2 regions of the Bradyrhizobium sp. SPXBL-02 genome follow, and region 2 is predicted to be linked to the other one. Evidence: riboswitches for the same ligand, from Rfam matches in the RefSeq annotation. Region 2 holds a riboswitch; the other holds the start of a gene.

Region 1 (7,569 bases), 200 kb from region 2:
CGAAGTGCTGGTCGATTGCGACGATGCGCGGCGGCGCCTCGTCTATGGCATCAACAACGAGCGGCTGAAGCATTACAGCGCCTCGGTGCAGGTCATTGCCGAGGGCGAGACGAGCTGTCGCCTCGTCTGGATCATCGACATGCTGCCGAACGAGCTCGCGCCTTACGTTCAGGGGCAGACCAAGGAGGCGGTGACCGCCATGCACAAAGCGTTTCCGTCCGCGGCGGCCTGATCCTTCACTGTGAGTTTTCTCACAGAAGCGCATCCTCGCCGGCCGTAACCATGCCCGCGTGCGTCCGGTCGGCTCTGCTCTCCCGGCGGCGCCACGCACGCGAGGAGCATGCCATGAGAGGTGCGGACAAGGTGATCTGTCAGGCAGCCGCGGTGCTGCTGCTGTTTTCGATCTCGAGCGTGCCGGCAAGGGCGCAGTTCCTCGGCGGCGGAGGTGCCGGCGGCGAAGACATGATGACGCAGATGGCGCCGATGCTGGAGATGATGAAGGCGAAGATGGGCAAGCGCCGCTTCGCCATGCTGATGCAGACCATGGGCCCGATGATGAGCCGCATGATGGAGAACGGCGGCGGCGGGCTCGGCGGCATGATAGGCGGCGGCAGTTTCGGCGGCGGATTCGGTGCACCGAACTATGGCTACACGCCGATGGGCGGCGGCGCGATGCCGGTCGGGATCGGCGGCATGGGCGGCGGCGAGATGATGGCGATGATCCCGCAATTGATGCGGCTCGCCAATACCGGCGGCGGCGGCCATCGCCGCCACAAACGCCGCTAGTCACCAATCGAAAGCGCCGGCGTGATCGCGGGCTTCGTCTCGCGCGGTCCCCAGCGTGTCAGCACGACGCTGGAGCACGACAGCAGGCCGAGCACGACCATCGAGCTTGCGGCGAGCCAGAAGAAGCTCTGCGCGCTGGCGCCGTGCGTCGACAGCCACCAGCCGATTCCTGCGATGTAGATCAGCCGCGCCGTCTGCGCCAGCACCGGCCCGATCACCTTGGCCGCGCCTTGCGAGGAGAAATACATCGTCGTTGCAAGGCCGAAGAAAGCGTAGAACGGCCCGACCGTCGAGAGATATTGGTGGCTCGCCGCGCGCACGGCCGCGCTGTCGGTGAACATGTTGACCCAGAGATCGGGAAAGATCGCAACGAGGCACGCCGGCGCGCCGACCGCCACGAAAGCGGCAACACTGGCGGTCCAGGCGATGCGCCGGGCCCGCGCGATGCGGCCTGCGCCGATCGCCATCCCGACCATCGGCACGCAGGCAATGCCGAACGAGAACGCGATCGAGGTCAGCAGGAATTCGAGCCGCGCGCCGACGCCGTAGCCGGCGAGGATCGCGGTGCCGAACTGCGCCAGCATGTGGGTGAAGATCGAGATCGTCAGCACTGATTGCAGCGGCGAGAAGCAGGCGATGGCGCCGACCTTCAGGATGTCGAAGAACATCGCCCATTGGATGCGCAGGCCGCGCAGCTTCAACGTGATCCGCGCGCGGCCGGAGAACAGGTACCAACTCATGATGCCGATATTCATGGTGTAGGCGATCAGCGCGCCGGCGGCGACGCCGCGCATGCCGAGCTGCGGCACCGGCCCGAGCCCGAGGCCGAGCGTGCCGCCGAGCACGATCTGCCAGGCCGCGGAGTTGAGGATCAGGAACGACGGCAGCTTCATGTTGCCGGTGCCGCGCAGGATCCCCGCCATGGTGTTGAGCAGCCAGGGCAGCACGGCGCCGCCGAAGAACACCTGCGTGTAGGCGATCGCATGCGTCAGCACATCGCCGCGGCCGCCGAGCATCTCGAGCAGTTTTGGCCCGAAGACCAGCATGCCCAGCATGAAGACGAGGCCGAAGCCGATGCCGATCAGCATCGCGTGCACGGCGAGGATACCGGCGCGCTCGCGGTTGCCGGCACCGAGCGCACGCGCGATGGCCGACGCCACCGCGCCGCCCATGGCGCCGCCGGACATCGTCATGGTCAGAATGATCGTCGGAAACACCAGCGCCATCGCCGCCAGCGCCTCGACGCCGAGCCGGCCGACATAGGAGGTCTCGGCGATCACGACACAGATGCCGGCCGACAGGCCGATCACGTTCGGCCAGGCGAGCGAGAGCAGCGTGCGCAGGATCGGCCCGTCGGTCAGCGCGCTTCTGATCGGCGGCGGAGGCGGCGGCAGCGGGCGCTCTTGCTCATCGACCGGGATTTCGGCGATGTCGGACATGTCCTCTCCCGGGCGCAGCCGCCGTTTGCGGCGCGGCAAATTACTTGGTGTGCCAAATGACTTCGTTCGCGCGAAAGGCGCGGCTGAGGCTTGTTAGCACGGCGAGCCCCGATTCCGCCTGCGCCTGATGCAGGCGTGCCCTGCGGCAGCGCATTTCAAGCGGTGGAATTACGGCACTTCTCCTCTTCTCCCTCTCCCCGTTCTTACGGGGCCGCGACGAGCTTCGCTCGCGCTGAGAGGGTTGGGGTGAGGGGCCGCTTCCGCAACAACGGTGACAGCCGGACTCGCGGAGACTCCCCCTCACCCGGAATTTGCTGTCGCAAACTCCGGCCTCTCCCCGCACGCGGGGAGAGGCGAAGCGCGGCGACACTGTCGCTCACTCAATCGTCCAGACCAATGGCGGACGGCCGCCTGCAGCGGCGCGCATCTGCACGCCGATATGCCGGCCGCAGCCTGCAGCGAGACCCTCGAACAATCCTTCCAGCACCTTGGCGCAGGCGCGGTGAGTGTCGGCGACGTCGTCCATCAGCTTCCAGCTTTGCTGCCGGATCTCAAAGGTGCCTTCCGATCGTGTCATCTCGGCTGCATCATCCTGCGTGGCGAGCAGCGCGCTCAGGAAGGATGCGAACTCTCGCGCGCCGCCGCGGGTCATCGCCAGCGCCGCGGCAACCTCGTCGAAATATTGCATGCCGATCAGCTTGCCGGTGAGGTGCAGCAGATAGCCGGCATCCTCGGGGCCGAACAGTTGCACCATCACGGGCGCGGCGGTGCGGACATATTCCATCGCGTAATTGCGATAGGCCTTTTCCAACCGCGGTCTTGGCCAGCTCGCGATCGGCAATGCCGGCGCCGTCTTCGCATCGAACAGCGGCGCTTCCAGGTGCCGCGCGAACACCAGGCGCTGGTCGAGCTCGAGCGGATGGTCGTAGAGATGATAATAGCCTTCGAGCCCATCCTGGCCGTCGACGCTCTGCTTGGTGCAGACGAAGCCGAGCCTGAGATCGCCGAGCGCAACGCCGTTGTTGGCGTGCCAGCCGCGCAGCATTGCGCGGGAGACTTCGCCCGGCACGCCGCAGATCGCGGTGCCCTTCCAGATCCAGCGCGGCGGCGGATAGCGGATCCAGGCCTTGCTGTCGCTCTCATACATGTATTCGACATGCACGCCGCCGATCCAGTTGGAGAGATAGTGATATTGCGCAGCCGCGACCGCCGGCGGCAGATGGTCGATCCCGAGCTTTTTGAGCCCCGGCAGGAAGCGCTCCTGCTGCTGGCGACGGAACACGCGGAAGACGAACTCGGCGGCATCCGCCGTGCCGCGGCGCGTGACGACGGTGAGGATGAGGCCGGTGAAATAGGCGTGGTAGAGATCTGCGACTGCGCGCCAGCGCTTCCATTGCGCTTCCTGCGCGAGGTCTGGTGCGGCGGTCATGTTCGCTCCCCGATCATGGTTTTGATCGAGTGTGTCACCGCGGCCAGTGACAGGCAACATGACGCGCGTGCAGGCCTCCCTGCACGGCGTTCCGTCAATTCCGCATCACGAATTTTGCGCCGCCTTGGCCGCCCGTTCGCGCTCGACGCGCTCCGTGACGTCGCGCGCCATCGCCACCGATCCCTGCACGGCACCATCTCTGTCCCGCACCAGCGCGAAGGTCATCTCGATGTAGAGCTTGCGCCCGCTCTTGTGCAGCGCGCGGGTCAGCGTCGGCCTGCCCGCAAGCTTCATGGTGCCGCTGGCGAGCGCGGCGTCGAAGGCTTTCCAGTGCGCGGCGCGCAGATGTTCGGGAATGATCAGATCGAGATTCTGGCCGAGCGCTTCGTCGGCGGAGAAGCCGAACAGCGCGGTCGATGCGCGATTCCAGCGCGTGATCGTGCCGGAGCGATCGGAATAGATCAGCGCGTCCGCGGCGTCGTTGATGATGCTTGCATCGAGTTGGAACTGATCGGTCATGTCGCCACCTCGCATGTAGCTGGTCTTGCGCATCGTGACACACATTCGGTGTCATCGCCCGACTTGATCGGGCGATCCAGTATCCCAGAGGCGTCCGTCATAGAGCGATAGGCCGCGGCGTACTGGATGCCCCGGTCCCGGCTCCGCTAGGCTACGCCGGGCCAGAGGGTGCTCGGCCGGCGAAGCTTCAGCGAAGTCGGCAAGCCGGGGCATGACAGTAGAATGTGCAGCTACACCCGAAAATGCTTCGATAGTTTGAGGCCTTGCGCCTGGTAATTGGAACCGATGCGCTGGCCGTACATGGCGTCGGGGCGGGCCAGCATCTTCTCGTAGACGAGGCGGCCGACGATCTGGCCGTGCTCGAGGATGAACGGCACCTCGCGCGAGCGCACTTCGAGCACCGCGCGGGCGCCCTGCCCGCCCGCGCCGGCATAGCCGAAGCCGGGATCGAAGAAGCCGGCATAGTGCACGCGGAATTCGCCGACCAAGGGATCGAACGGCACCATCTCCGCGGCGTAGTCGGGCGGCACCTGCACCGCTTCCTTGGAGGCGAGGATGTAGAACTCGCCGGGGTCGAGGATCAGGCTGCCGTCGGGGCGCGCCGAGATCGGCTCCCAGAAATCCTCCACCGCGTAGCCGGCGCGGCGGTCGACGTCGACGACGCCGGTGTGGCGCTTGGCGCGGTAGCCGACGAAGCCGCTCGCCTTCTCGCCCGACAGATCGACCGAGACGGCAACGCCGCCGGACAGGTCCGCATCGTCGATGTCGACGAGGCGCTCGCTAGCATGCAGCGCATCGAGCTCGTCGGGATTGAGGATGGCATCGCCGGTGCGAAAGCGCACCTGGCTGAGGCGCGAGCCCTCGCGCACCAAGACCGGAAACGTCTTCGGACTGATCTCGGCATAGAGCGGGCCGTGATAACCGGCGCCGATCATGTCGAAGCGGCGGGTGCCGTCGGCGATCACGCGGGTGAAGACGTCGAGCCGGCCGGTCGAGCTCTTCGGATTGGCGGCAGCGACGATCTCCGGCGGCAGCGCGAGGCTTTCGAGCAGCGGCACGATGTAGACGCAATTGGTCTCGAGCACCGCGCCGTCGGCGAGGCTGAACTCGTGCAGCTTCAACTCGTCGATGCGCTCGGCCACCGTGGCGCCGGGCCCGGGGAGGAAGCTGGCACGGACGCGATAGGCGATGTCGCCAAGACGCAGATCGAGGCTCGCCGGCTGGATCTGGCTCTCGACGAAGTCGTAGGCGGGCAGGATGAGACCTTCTTCCGCCATCGCCGCGATCATGCGGTCGGGCAGGATACCATTGGCGTCGGCGGCGACCGTGAACGTCAACCGGGGGTCCTCATCAGGGGTCAAACGCATCCGGACATGCCGGAAATACAAGTCTTTTACGGCTATCCGATGGACGCCTTGACGGAAAGGGCATTGCGGAATATGAGCATCACTTATCCCGTGGTGATTTGAGCCGGCCGGCTTGCAGCCACGTTAAATAAGTCGCTAAACAGGCCGGGGACCTCTGTGATCCCGGCCCGTGGAGATATCCAGGCCGGTTTTTTTGTGACCGTTTTCGCCTCGACGGTCATGTCGGAGAGGGTCCTATGTCGAAGTCATCTGCCACTTACCGCCCCGAAACCCGCCTGGTCCATTCCGGCACCCTTCGCTCGCAATATGGCGAGACGTCGGAGGCGCTGTTCCTGACGCAAGGCTATGTCTACGCCAGCGCGGAGGAGTGCGAGGCGCGGTTCAAGGGCGAGGATCCCGGCTTCATCTATTCGCGCTATTCCAACCCGACCATTGCGATGTTCGAGCGCCGCATGATCGAGCTCGAAGGCGCCGAGGCCGCGCGCTCGGCGGCAACCGGCATGGCGGCGGTGACGACCGCGATCCTGGCACCGCTCAAGGCCGGCGATCACGTCGTCGCCTCCCGCGCGCTGTTCGGCTCGTGCCTCTACGTCGTCCAGGACCTGTTGCCGCGCTACGGCATCGAGACCACGCTGGTCGACGGTGCCAATCTCGATGAATGGCAGCGCGCGCTCCGGCCCAACACCAAGACGTTCTTCCTGGAGAGCCCGACCAACCCGACGCTGGACGTACTCGACATTCCCTCGATTGCCGAGATCGCGCACAAGGGTGGCGCGCGGCTCGTCGTCGACAACGTGTTTGCGACGCCGATCTGGCAGAGCCCGCTCGCGCTCGGCGCCGACGTCGTCGTCTACTCCGCGACCAAGCACATCGACGGCCAGGGCCGCTGTCTCGGCGGCATCATCCTGTCCTCGGAAGCCTTCATCGCCGAGCACATCCACAATTTCATGCGCCAGACCGGCCCGTCGATCTCGCCGTTCAATGCCTGGGTCCTGCTCAAGGGCCTGGAGACGCTCGGCGTGCGCGTGCGCGCGCAGACCGACACGGCCGCGCGCATCGCCGAGGTGCTGGCGAGCCATCCCAAGATCTCGCGGCTGGTCTATCCCGGCCGCGCCGATCATCCGCAGGCGGCGCTGGTGAAGAAGCAGATGCGCGGCGGCTCGACGCTGGTCGGCTTCGAGGTGAAGGGCGGCAAGGCGGCGGCGTTCCGCGTGCTCAACGAATTGAAGCTTGCCAAGATCTCGAACAATCTCGGCGACGCCAAGAGCCTCGTCACGCATCCGGCGACCACGACGCATCAGCGCCTGAAGCCGGAAGACCGCGCCGCGCTCGGCATCAGCGAGGGTTTCATTCGCTTCTCGGCGGGGCTCGAGCACGCCGATGACCTGATCGAGGATCTCACCGCGGCGCTGGAGAAGGCGTGAGGAAAGCTTCGTAGGGTGGGCAAAGCGAAGCGTGCCCACCATTCTCGACTACAATGACGAGATGGTGGGCACGGCGCTGCGCGCCTTTGCCCACCCTACGGCGATAACCTCTCACATCGGCCGATATGTTCTCACATCCGCCGGCACGTTCACCCCGAGCTTGATCTGGCCGACGGAGCGGATGATGTCGTCGCCGAGCAGCTGGGCGAAGCAGGCATAGCCCCAATCGTTCATGTGCAGGCCATCGGCGATGACGAAGCTCTCGACCGGGATCGACTGGTTCTCGTGCCAGTCGCGCATCACCTCGAAGCGCGGGAAGATGCCGACCTTGCGCAGCTCGGCGACGTTGCCGAGCAGCTTGATCATCTTGCCGGCGCTCTCCTTGCGCTGGTTGACGGCCGGCGAATATTGCGGGTCGACCAGCACGATGTCGGTGCCGCCGGCGGCCTGAATGCGGCTGATGCCGTCCTCGACCAGCTTGGCCGTATCGGCGGGATCGAGGTTGCGCAGCACGGCGTTGGTGCCGACCTGCCAGATCACGAGATCCGGATGCACGTCGATCACCTGCGTCTGCAGGCGCTTCATCATCTCGGGCGCATCCTCGC
Region 2 (7,569 bases):
AGCGAAGCAATCCAGAATCCCTCCGCGGAGACAGCCTGGATTGCTTCGTCGCAAGAGCTCCTCGCAATGACGACGGGGACTATTTCCCCCCGCCCCGGCTCAGCAAGAACACCGCCTGCTCGCCGAACATGTTCCACACCCACCAGGGCAGGTTCAGCGGCACCGGGCGGCCGTAGAGATCGAGCGCGACCGAGCGCTCCATCTTGACGTTGATCTCGTCGCAGAGCTGCACGAAATCCTTGATGGTGCAGAAATGGATGTTGGCGGTGTCGTACCAGGTCGCCGGCAGATTCTCCGTGCGCGGCATGTGGCCGCCGATCAGGAGCTGGAGCCGCATCTTCCAGAACCCGAAATTCGGGAACGAGACGATGGCGCGGCGGCCGATGCGGAGCAGATTCTCCAGCACGACTTTCGGCTGCCGCGTCGCCTGCAGCGTCTGCGACAGGATCACGTAGTCGAAGGCATCGTCGGGATAATTGACGAGATCGGTATCGGCATCACCCTGCACCACCGCGAGCCCCTTGGCGACGCAGCGGTTGACGCCCTCGCGGGACAGTTCGATGCCGCGGCCGTCGATGCCGCGGGTCTCCAGCAGCTGAAGCAGATCGCCGTCGCCGCAGCCGACGTCGAGCACCTTCGAGCCCGGCTTGACCATCTCGGCGACCAGCAGATGATCGGCGCGAAACTGGCCGGACGACGCAGTCGCAGCGCCGTTCAACGGCAGCACTTCCTGGACGGACATCGCTAGCGGTCCTCGAGGCTGAGCCCGCGGGCCTTGCCTGCCGATTGCAGGAAGGCGCGGGAGATGTCGAAAAATTCGGGCACGTCGAGCAGGAAGGCGTCGTGGCCGCGATCGGTCTCGATCTCGGCGAACGACACCCGCGCGCTCGAAGCATTCAGCGCGTGCACCAGCGCGCGCGATTCCGAGGTCGGAAACAGCCAGTCGCTGGTGAAGGAGACCACGCAGAAGCGGGTCTTGATGTCGGCGAAGGCCTTGGCCAGCACGCCGCCGTGATCGGCGGCGATGTCGAAATAGTCCATCGCGCGCGTCAGGTAGAGATAGGAATTGGCGTCGAAGCGCTCGACGAAGGACGAGCCCTGGTAACGCAGATAGGATTCGACCTGGAAGTCGGCGTCAAACGAGAAGGTCGGCAGCTCGCGATCCTGCATGCGCCGACCGAACTTGCGATGCAGCGCCGCGTCCGAGAGATAGGTGATGTGCGCCGCCATCCGCGCCACCGCGAGCCCGCGATGCGGATGGATGCCGCGATCGGCATAGCCGCCGCCGTGCCAGTCGGGGTCGGCCATCACGGCCTGGCGGCCGAGCTCGTGGAAGGCGATGTTCTGCGCCGAGTGCCGCGTCGCGCAGGCAATCGCCAGCGCGGAGTACACGCGCTCAGGATAGGCCGCGGTCCATTGCAGCACCTGCATGCCGCCCATCGAGCCGCCGACGACCGCAAACAGCGTGTCGATGCCGAGTCGATCGATCAGCATCGCCTGCGCGCGCACCATGTCGGGGATGGTGATGACGGGGAAATCCAGGCCCCAGACCTTGTCTGTGGCGGGATTGATCGACGCCGGCCCGGTCGAGCCCATGCAGCCGCCGATCACGTTGGAGCAGATGATGAAGTAGTGCTTGGGATCGAGGGGGCGGCCGGGGCCGACCAGCGTCTCCCACCAGCCCGGCTTGCCCGTGACGGGATGGACATTGGCGACATGCTGGTCGCCGGTCAGCGCATGGCAGATCAGCACGGCATTGGAGCGATCGGCGTTGAGCTCGCCATAGGTCTGGTAGGCGATCTGGAACGGGGTGAGATCGACGCCGCAATCGAGCCGCAGCGGCTGCTCGGTGCCGAAATGCGCAATCAGCGAGCTTGGATGGTCCACCTCATGCGACCGCTCGTCGGCGCTGATCGCAGGACTCGGTATCGACTTGACGCTACCCATCTCGGACATCGACCTCGTTTGCGACTGGCTGCTCGACCGCGCCGCTGACATCAGGCCATGAAAAACCCGGCCTGAACGATAGGTTCGGCCGGGATCGGAAGCGTCCCCGGCCTGTTTAGCGAGTTTTTTAACGTGGCTGCAAGCCGGCCGGCTCAAATGACCACGGAACGGGCAAAAGCTACCGTCTTGGGCGGTTTTCGTCAAGTCGCGGCCCGGATCGGCCCAATTCGCCTCAGTCGCGTCGCCCGCAAAGCACGTCATTTCTCTTTGCTTTCGCCGCCACGACTGCCTAATCAGGACATCCCCCATCGGAACGATCGACGACCAGACATGTCCCAACGCCCGCCCGCGCCACCATCGCTGCAGGAACTGCGCAAGGAGATCGACGCGATCGACGAGGGCATGCATCGCCTCCTCATGCAGCGCGGCGACATCATCGACCGGCTGATCCAGGTGAAGCAGACCCAGGAGGTCGGCTCGGCGTTTCGGCCTGCGCGGGAGGCTTCCATGATGCGCGAGATCGTGCAGCGTCATCGCGGCATCCTGCCGCTCGACACGGTCGAGAGCATCTGGCGCGTCATCATCTCGACCTTCACCTATGTGCAGGCGCCGTTCTCCGTGCATGCCGACATCTCGGTGAGCGAACCGGCGATGCGCGATTCCGTGCGCTTCCATTTCGGCTTCACCGTGCCTTACGTGGCGCATTTCAGCGCGCAGGCCGCGGTCGAGGCGGTGGCGAAATCCAAGGGCGACCTGGCGCTGGTCTCGGCGACCTCGAGCCGCACGCCGTGGTGGCTGGAGCTGGAAGCCGACGGCGCGCCCAAGATCATCGCACGGATGCCCTTCGTCGAGCGTGCCGACCATCCGGCCTCGCTGCCGGTGTTCGCGATCTCGCGCGTCGCCGACAGCGCCCTGGTGACAGAGGTCGAGACCTTCAGCGTGCGCGTCTCGGGATGGAACGCCGAGGTCGCCCGCGCGCTGTCGCCGCTCGCCGAGATCGTTGCGGTGCCCGATACCGCCTTCGACGGCGCGGCGCTGCTGGTCTCGGTCACCAGCGCGACCAGCATCGACAAAATCAGGGCTGCCCTGATCGAGGCGGGGGCCTCGGTTCGCTCTGTGGCCCTCGTCGGCAGCCACGCAACGCGCTATACGGTGCCCCCGACCGGGCCGAAATCGTAAATCGCGAGCCGCCCAGCCTATCCGGAGTCCAAGATGTCCCGCCCCGTGCCGAATCCCGGCATTCTCGATATTGCGCCCTACACGCCCGGCAAGAGCCCGGTGCCGGAGTCGGGCCGCAAGGTGTTCAAGCTCTCCGCCAACGAGACGCCGTTCGGGCCCTCGCCCAAGGCGATCGAGGCGTTCAAGCGCGTGGCGGACCATCTGGAAGACTATCCGGAAGGCACCTCGCGCGTGCTGCGCGAGGCGATCGGCCGCTCGTTCGGGCTCGACCCCAACCGCATCATCTGCGGCGCCGGCTCGGACGAGATCCTCAATCTGCTCGCGCACACCTATCTCAGCCAAGGCGACGAGGCGATCTCCACCACGCACGGCTTCCTGGTCTACCCGATCGCGACCATGGCGGTCGGCGCCAGGAACGTCATCGCCAAGGAGACCAACCTCACCGCCGACGTCGACACCATCCTGAAGGCGGTGACGCCGAAGACGAAGCTGGTTTGGCTCGCCAACCCCAACAACCCGACCGGCACCTATCTGCCGTTCGACGAGGTCAAGCGGCTGCGTGCCGGCCTGCCCTCGCACGTGCTGCTGGTGCTGGATGCCGCCTATTGCGATTACGTCTCGCGCAACGACTATGAGATGGGGATCGAGCTCGTCGCCACCACCGAGAACACCGTGGTGACGCACACCTTCTCCAAGATCCATGGCCTGGCTGCACTGCGCATCGGCTGGATGTTCGGGCCCGAGCACATCATCGACGCGGTCAACCGCATCCGCGGTCCCTTCAACGTGTCGACGCCGGCGATGTATGCCGCGGTCGCCGCGATCGAGGACACCGCGCATCAGGCGATGTCGAAGCAGTTCACCGAGACCTGGCGCAACTGGCTCACCGAGGAGATCGGCAAGCTCGGGCTGAAGGTGACGCCGAGCGTCGCCAATTTCGTGCTGATCCATTTCCCGACGGACAAGGGCAAGACCGCTGACGACGCCGACGCCTTCCTGACCAAGCGTGGACTCGTGCTGCGCGGCCTGAAAAACTACGGCCTGCCGCATGCGCTGCGCATGACGATCGGCACCGAGGAGGCCAACCGCCTCGTGGTCGACGGCTTGCGCGACTTCATGGGCGGCAAATGAGCGCGCAGGCGCACTTCCAGCGCGTTGCGCTGATCGGCTTCGGCCTGATCGGCGGCTCGATCGCGCGCGCTGCGAAGCTCCAGGGGCTGGCCGGTGAAATCGTCACCACCGCACGCTCCGAGAAGACGCGCGCACGCGTCGCCGAGCTCGGCATCGTGGATCAGGTCGTGGCGACCAATGCTGAGGCCGTGAAGGACGCCGATCTCGTCATCCTCTGCATTCCCGTCGGCGCCTGCGGACCCGTGGCGCAGGAGATCGCTGCCCATCTCAAGCCGGGGGCGATCGTCTCCGACGTTGGCTCGGTCAAGGGCGCGGTGGTCAGGGACATGGCCCCGCATCTGCCGAGCGGCATTCATTTCGTCCCGGCGCATCCGGTGGCGGGCACCGAGCATTCCGGCCCGGATTCCGGCTTTGCCGAGCTCTTCATCAACCGCTGGTGCATCCTGACCCCGCCCGACGGCACCGATGCGGCGGCGACTGACCACCTGCGCGCGTTCTGGGCGGCGATGGGCGCCAAGGTCGAGGTGATGACGCCCGATCATCATGACCTCGTGCTCGCCATCACCAGCCATCTGCCGCATCTGATCGCCTACACCATCGTCGGCACCGCCGACGAGCTGGCGCAGGTGACGGAATCCGAGGTGATCAAATTCTCCGCCGGTGGTTTTCGCGACTTCACCCGTATCGCGGCCTCCGACCCGACGATGTGGCGCGACGTCTTCCTCGCCAACAAGGAGGCCGTGCTGGAAATGCTCGGCACCTTCACCGAGGATCTGGCAAAGCTCACCCGCGCGATCCGTCGCGGCGATGGGGAGGCGCTGTTCGACCACTTCACCCGCACCCGCGCCATCCGCCGCGGCATCGTCGAGATCGGCCAGGATTCAGCCGCGCCCGATTTCGGCCGGCCGCATGCGGCGCTGAAGAAGCCGTAGCGTCACCCCCGTCATTCCGGGGCGCCCCGAAGGGGCGAGCCCGGAATCCATTGGGCCGCAGCGCACGCTGTGAAATGGATTCCGGGTTCGATGCTACGCATCGCCCCGGAATGACGAGAGAGTCTTCAATACAGCGGCGGGATCTGGCCGACCTTGACCGGGCCGAGCAACACGGCGCCGTCGACGAATTTCAGCGGGAAGCTCCGCGCCTTCTTGCCTTCCAGCGTGCTCTCGGTGCCGATCGAATTGATGCCGGCGGCAACGCCGGCATTGGCGTTCTGCTTGATCACCTTGCCGAGGCCGGGCACGGCGCGGTCGAGTGCGCCGAACAGATTGTTGAGGTCCTGCGACTTCACGCCGGGCGCGAGGCGGTCGAGCGTTGCCTGCGGCACGCCCTCCTCCAGCATCTTCTCGATGCCGAGCGCCGGGATCACGCGCTCGAGGCCGGTCACCGTCATCTGCAATTCGCCGTCGAGCCGGCCATTGGGCGACAGGCCGAGCGTGCCGGCCGCGACCGCGATCATCTCGCCCTGCTGGATGCGCGACTGCACGATCTCGATATGACCGCCGGCGGCCTGGATCTCGCGGAAGCGCTGCGGCCAGGGCTTTGGCGTGAGGTCGGAGAGGCCGGTGATCTTGGCGCGAGTGTCCGCCTCGAACGGCTCGGCGAGCAGCGGATGCACGCCCTGGATGCTGCCCTGCGCGACATGGAGCACGGTCTCGATTACAGGATGATCCGATGGTGATCCGTCGGCGAGACGGCCATGCAGTTCGACCTGCTTGGCGCGCGCAAGCGGCACCTGCACGCTGCCATCGAGACGGTTGAGGCTGGGCTCGTCGAACACGATGGAAGCGCGATCCGGCACCGCCGGCAGGCCCGCCACGCTGGCGCGGCCCTTGCTCCAATTCACCGTGAAAGTGTTTTGCGTGACGCCGTCGATCAGCGTCGCGGGCGCGGAGAATTCGGCGATGATGCGCTTGGGGTCGTAGACCTGGGCCACGACCAGGATGTTGTCGAGCTTGGCCGTGAACGGCGTCTTGCTCGCATTCTGCGAGACCAGGGCGACGCTGGCGCCGGAGCACTGGACCTCGAAGCGGAACGGGAAGCCGGCGATCGAGCGTTTGGCACAATCGTAGATGCGGCCGGCCTTCGCCTCCTGCGCCCGCCAGGCGTCGGCGACGATTTCGGCCTGCGACGCCGCATAGAACCAGAAGCAGCTCCAGCCGACGGCAAGGATCAGGACGAGAACGGGGGCGATGAAAAGGCCCCAGCGGGAGCGGCGGCCTGTGGCAACGGGCATATTGGACATGCGGCGACCCTTTGACGCCAGATTCAGGCAAATGTAAGCGGGGCCGGCCTGCGACGAAAGGCGCAGAAATCGCTTCGCTTGACCGCAGGGTTCTGGTAGCCGTGCCCGAAATGTCGGAAATCACCCTCCCCTCCATCACCACAGCCACGGGCGACCTCTGGGTGTTCGGCTACGGCTCGCTGATGTGGCGGCCGGGCTTTGACTTCGAGGAACGCGTCCCGGCGCGGCTGGTCGGCGAGCACCGCGCGCTCTGCGTCTACTCGTTCGTGCATCGCGGCACGCCGGAGAAGCCGGGCCTGGTGCTCGGGCTCGACCGCGGCGGCGCCTGCCGCGGCATCGCCTTCCGCGTCGCCGAGAAGAACCGTGCCGAGGTGGTCGCATATTTGCGCGCACGCGAGCAGGTCACCTCGGTCTATCGCGAGGTGATGCGCTCGGTGTGGCTGGAGAACGATGCGCGCCAGCGCGTCTCCGCACTCGCCTACGTCGTCGACCGCGGCCATGTGCAATATGCCGGCCGCCTCTCGCTCGCCGAGCAGCACCGCCACGTCGTCCAGGGCCACGGCCAGTCCGGCGCCAACCGCGATTACGTCACCGCAACGGTGAAGGCGATCGAGGCCGAAGGCTTTCGCGACACCCAGCTGCATCAGCTTGCATTGATGCTGCATGGTGATGCGCACTCGCTGCACGCGACGGATCGGCACGAAGATCGCGAAAGCCGCTAGCCGGTCGGCGCGTAGCTCGGCGCCGAGCCGATCAACCGCTCCTGCTCTTTCCGCCCTGCTTCGACGAGGCGACCGGTCGCGTCCTCGACCGCCGCTTGCACGCGCGCGAGAAACTCGTCCTTCGACAGACCCGGCGGCAACGGCTCGAGAAACTCCACCACCAGCGTGCCGGGATAGCGCATGAAAGTGCGGCGCGGCCAGAACAGGCCGGAATTGAGCGCGACCGGCAGGCACGGCACGCCGCAGGAGGAATAGATCTGTGCAAAGCCGGTCTTGTAGTCGGGCGGCGCGCCCGGCGCGCGGCGCGTGCCTTCCGGAAAGATCACGAGCTGCTTTCCGCTGCGCACC

Evidence for each region. A riboswitch is a leader RNA that binds a small molecule or an ion and turns the genes downstream of it on or off. The one in region 2 is predicted to bind S-adenosylmethionine.
Region 1: it holds a riboswitch for S-adenosylmethionine, as region 2 does, so the genes downstream of both, ACNJYD_RS36835 (O-succinylhomoserine sulfhydrylase) here and metX (homoserine O-acetyltransferase MetX) in region 2, are expected to answer to the same signal.

The regions. Positions count from the first base shown of each region.
Region 1 covers NZ_CP182474.1:7,918,342-7,925,910, forward strand. Annotated here, with positions in the region: gene ACNJYD_RS36805 (SRPBCC family protein) at 1-232, shown strand, start outside; gene ACNJYD_RS36810 (hypothetical protein) at 346-786, shown strand; gene ACNJYD_RS36815 (MATE family efflux transporter) at 783-2,225, opposite strand; gene ACNJYD_RS36820 (hypothetical protein) at 2,602-3,654, opposite strand; gene ACNJYD_RS36825 (PAS domain-containing protein) at 3,760-4,173, opposite strand; gene ACNJYD_RS36830 (2'-deoxycytidine 5'-triphosphate deaminase) at 4,404-5,540, opposite strand; SAM riboswitch at 5,621-5,700, shown strand; gene ACNJYD_RS36835 (O-succinylhomoserine sulfhydrylase) at 5,777-6,964, shown strand; gene ACNJYD_RS36840 (SGNH/GDSL hydrolase family protein) at 7,076-7,569, opposite strand, start outside.
Region 2 covers NZ_CP182474.1:7,721,059-7,728,627, forward strand. Annotated here, with positions in the region: gene metW (methionine biosynthesis protein MetW) at 80-742, opposite strand; gene metX (homoserine O-acetyltransferase MetX) at 745-1,947, opposite strand; SAM riboswitch at 2,042-2,121, opposite strand; gene ACNJYD_RS35870 (chorismate mutase) at 2,278-3,126, shown strand; gene hisC (histidinol-phosphate transaminase) at 3,160-4,257, shown strand; gene ACNJYD_RS35880 (prephenate/arogenate dehydrogenase family protein) at 4,254-5,189, shown strand; gene ACNJYD_RS35885 (DUF2125 domain-containing protein) at 5,315-6,499, opposite strand; gene ACNJYD_RS35890 (gamma-glutamylcyclotransferase) at 6,610-7,221, shown strand; gene ACNJYD_RS35895 (lysophospholipid acyltransferase family protein) at 7,218-7,569, opposite strand, start outside.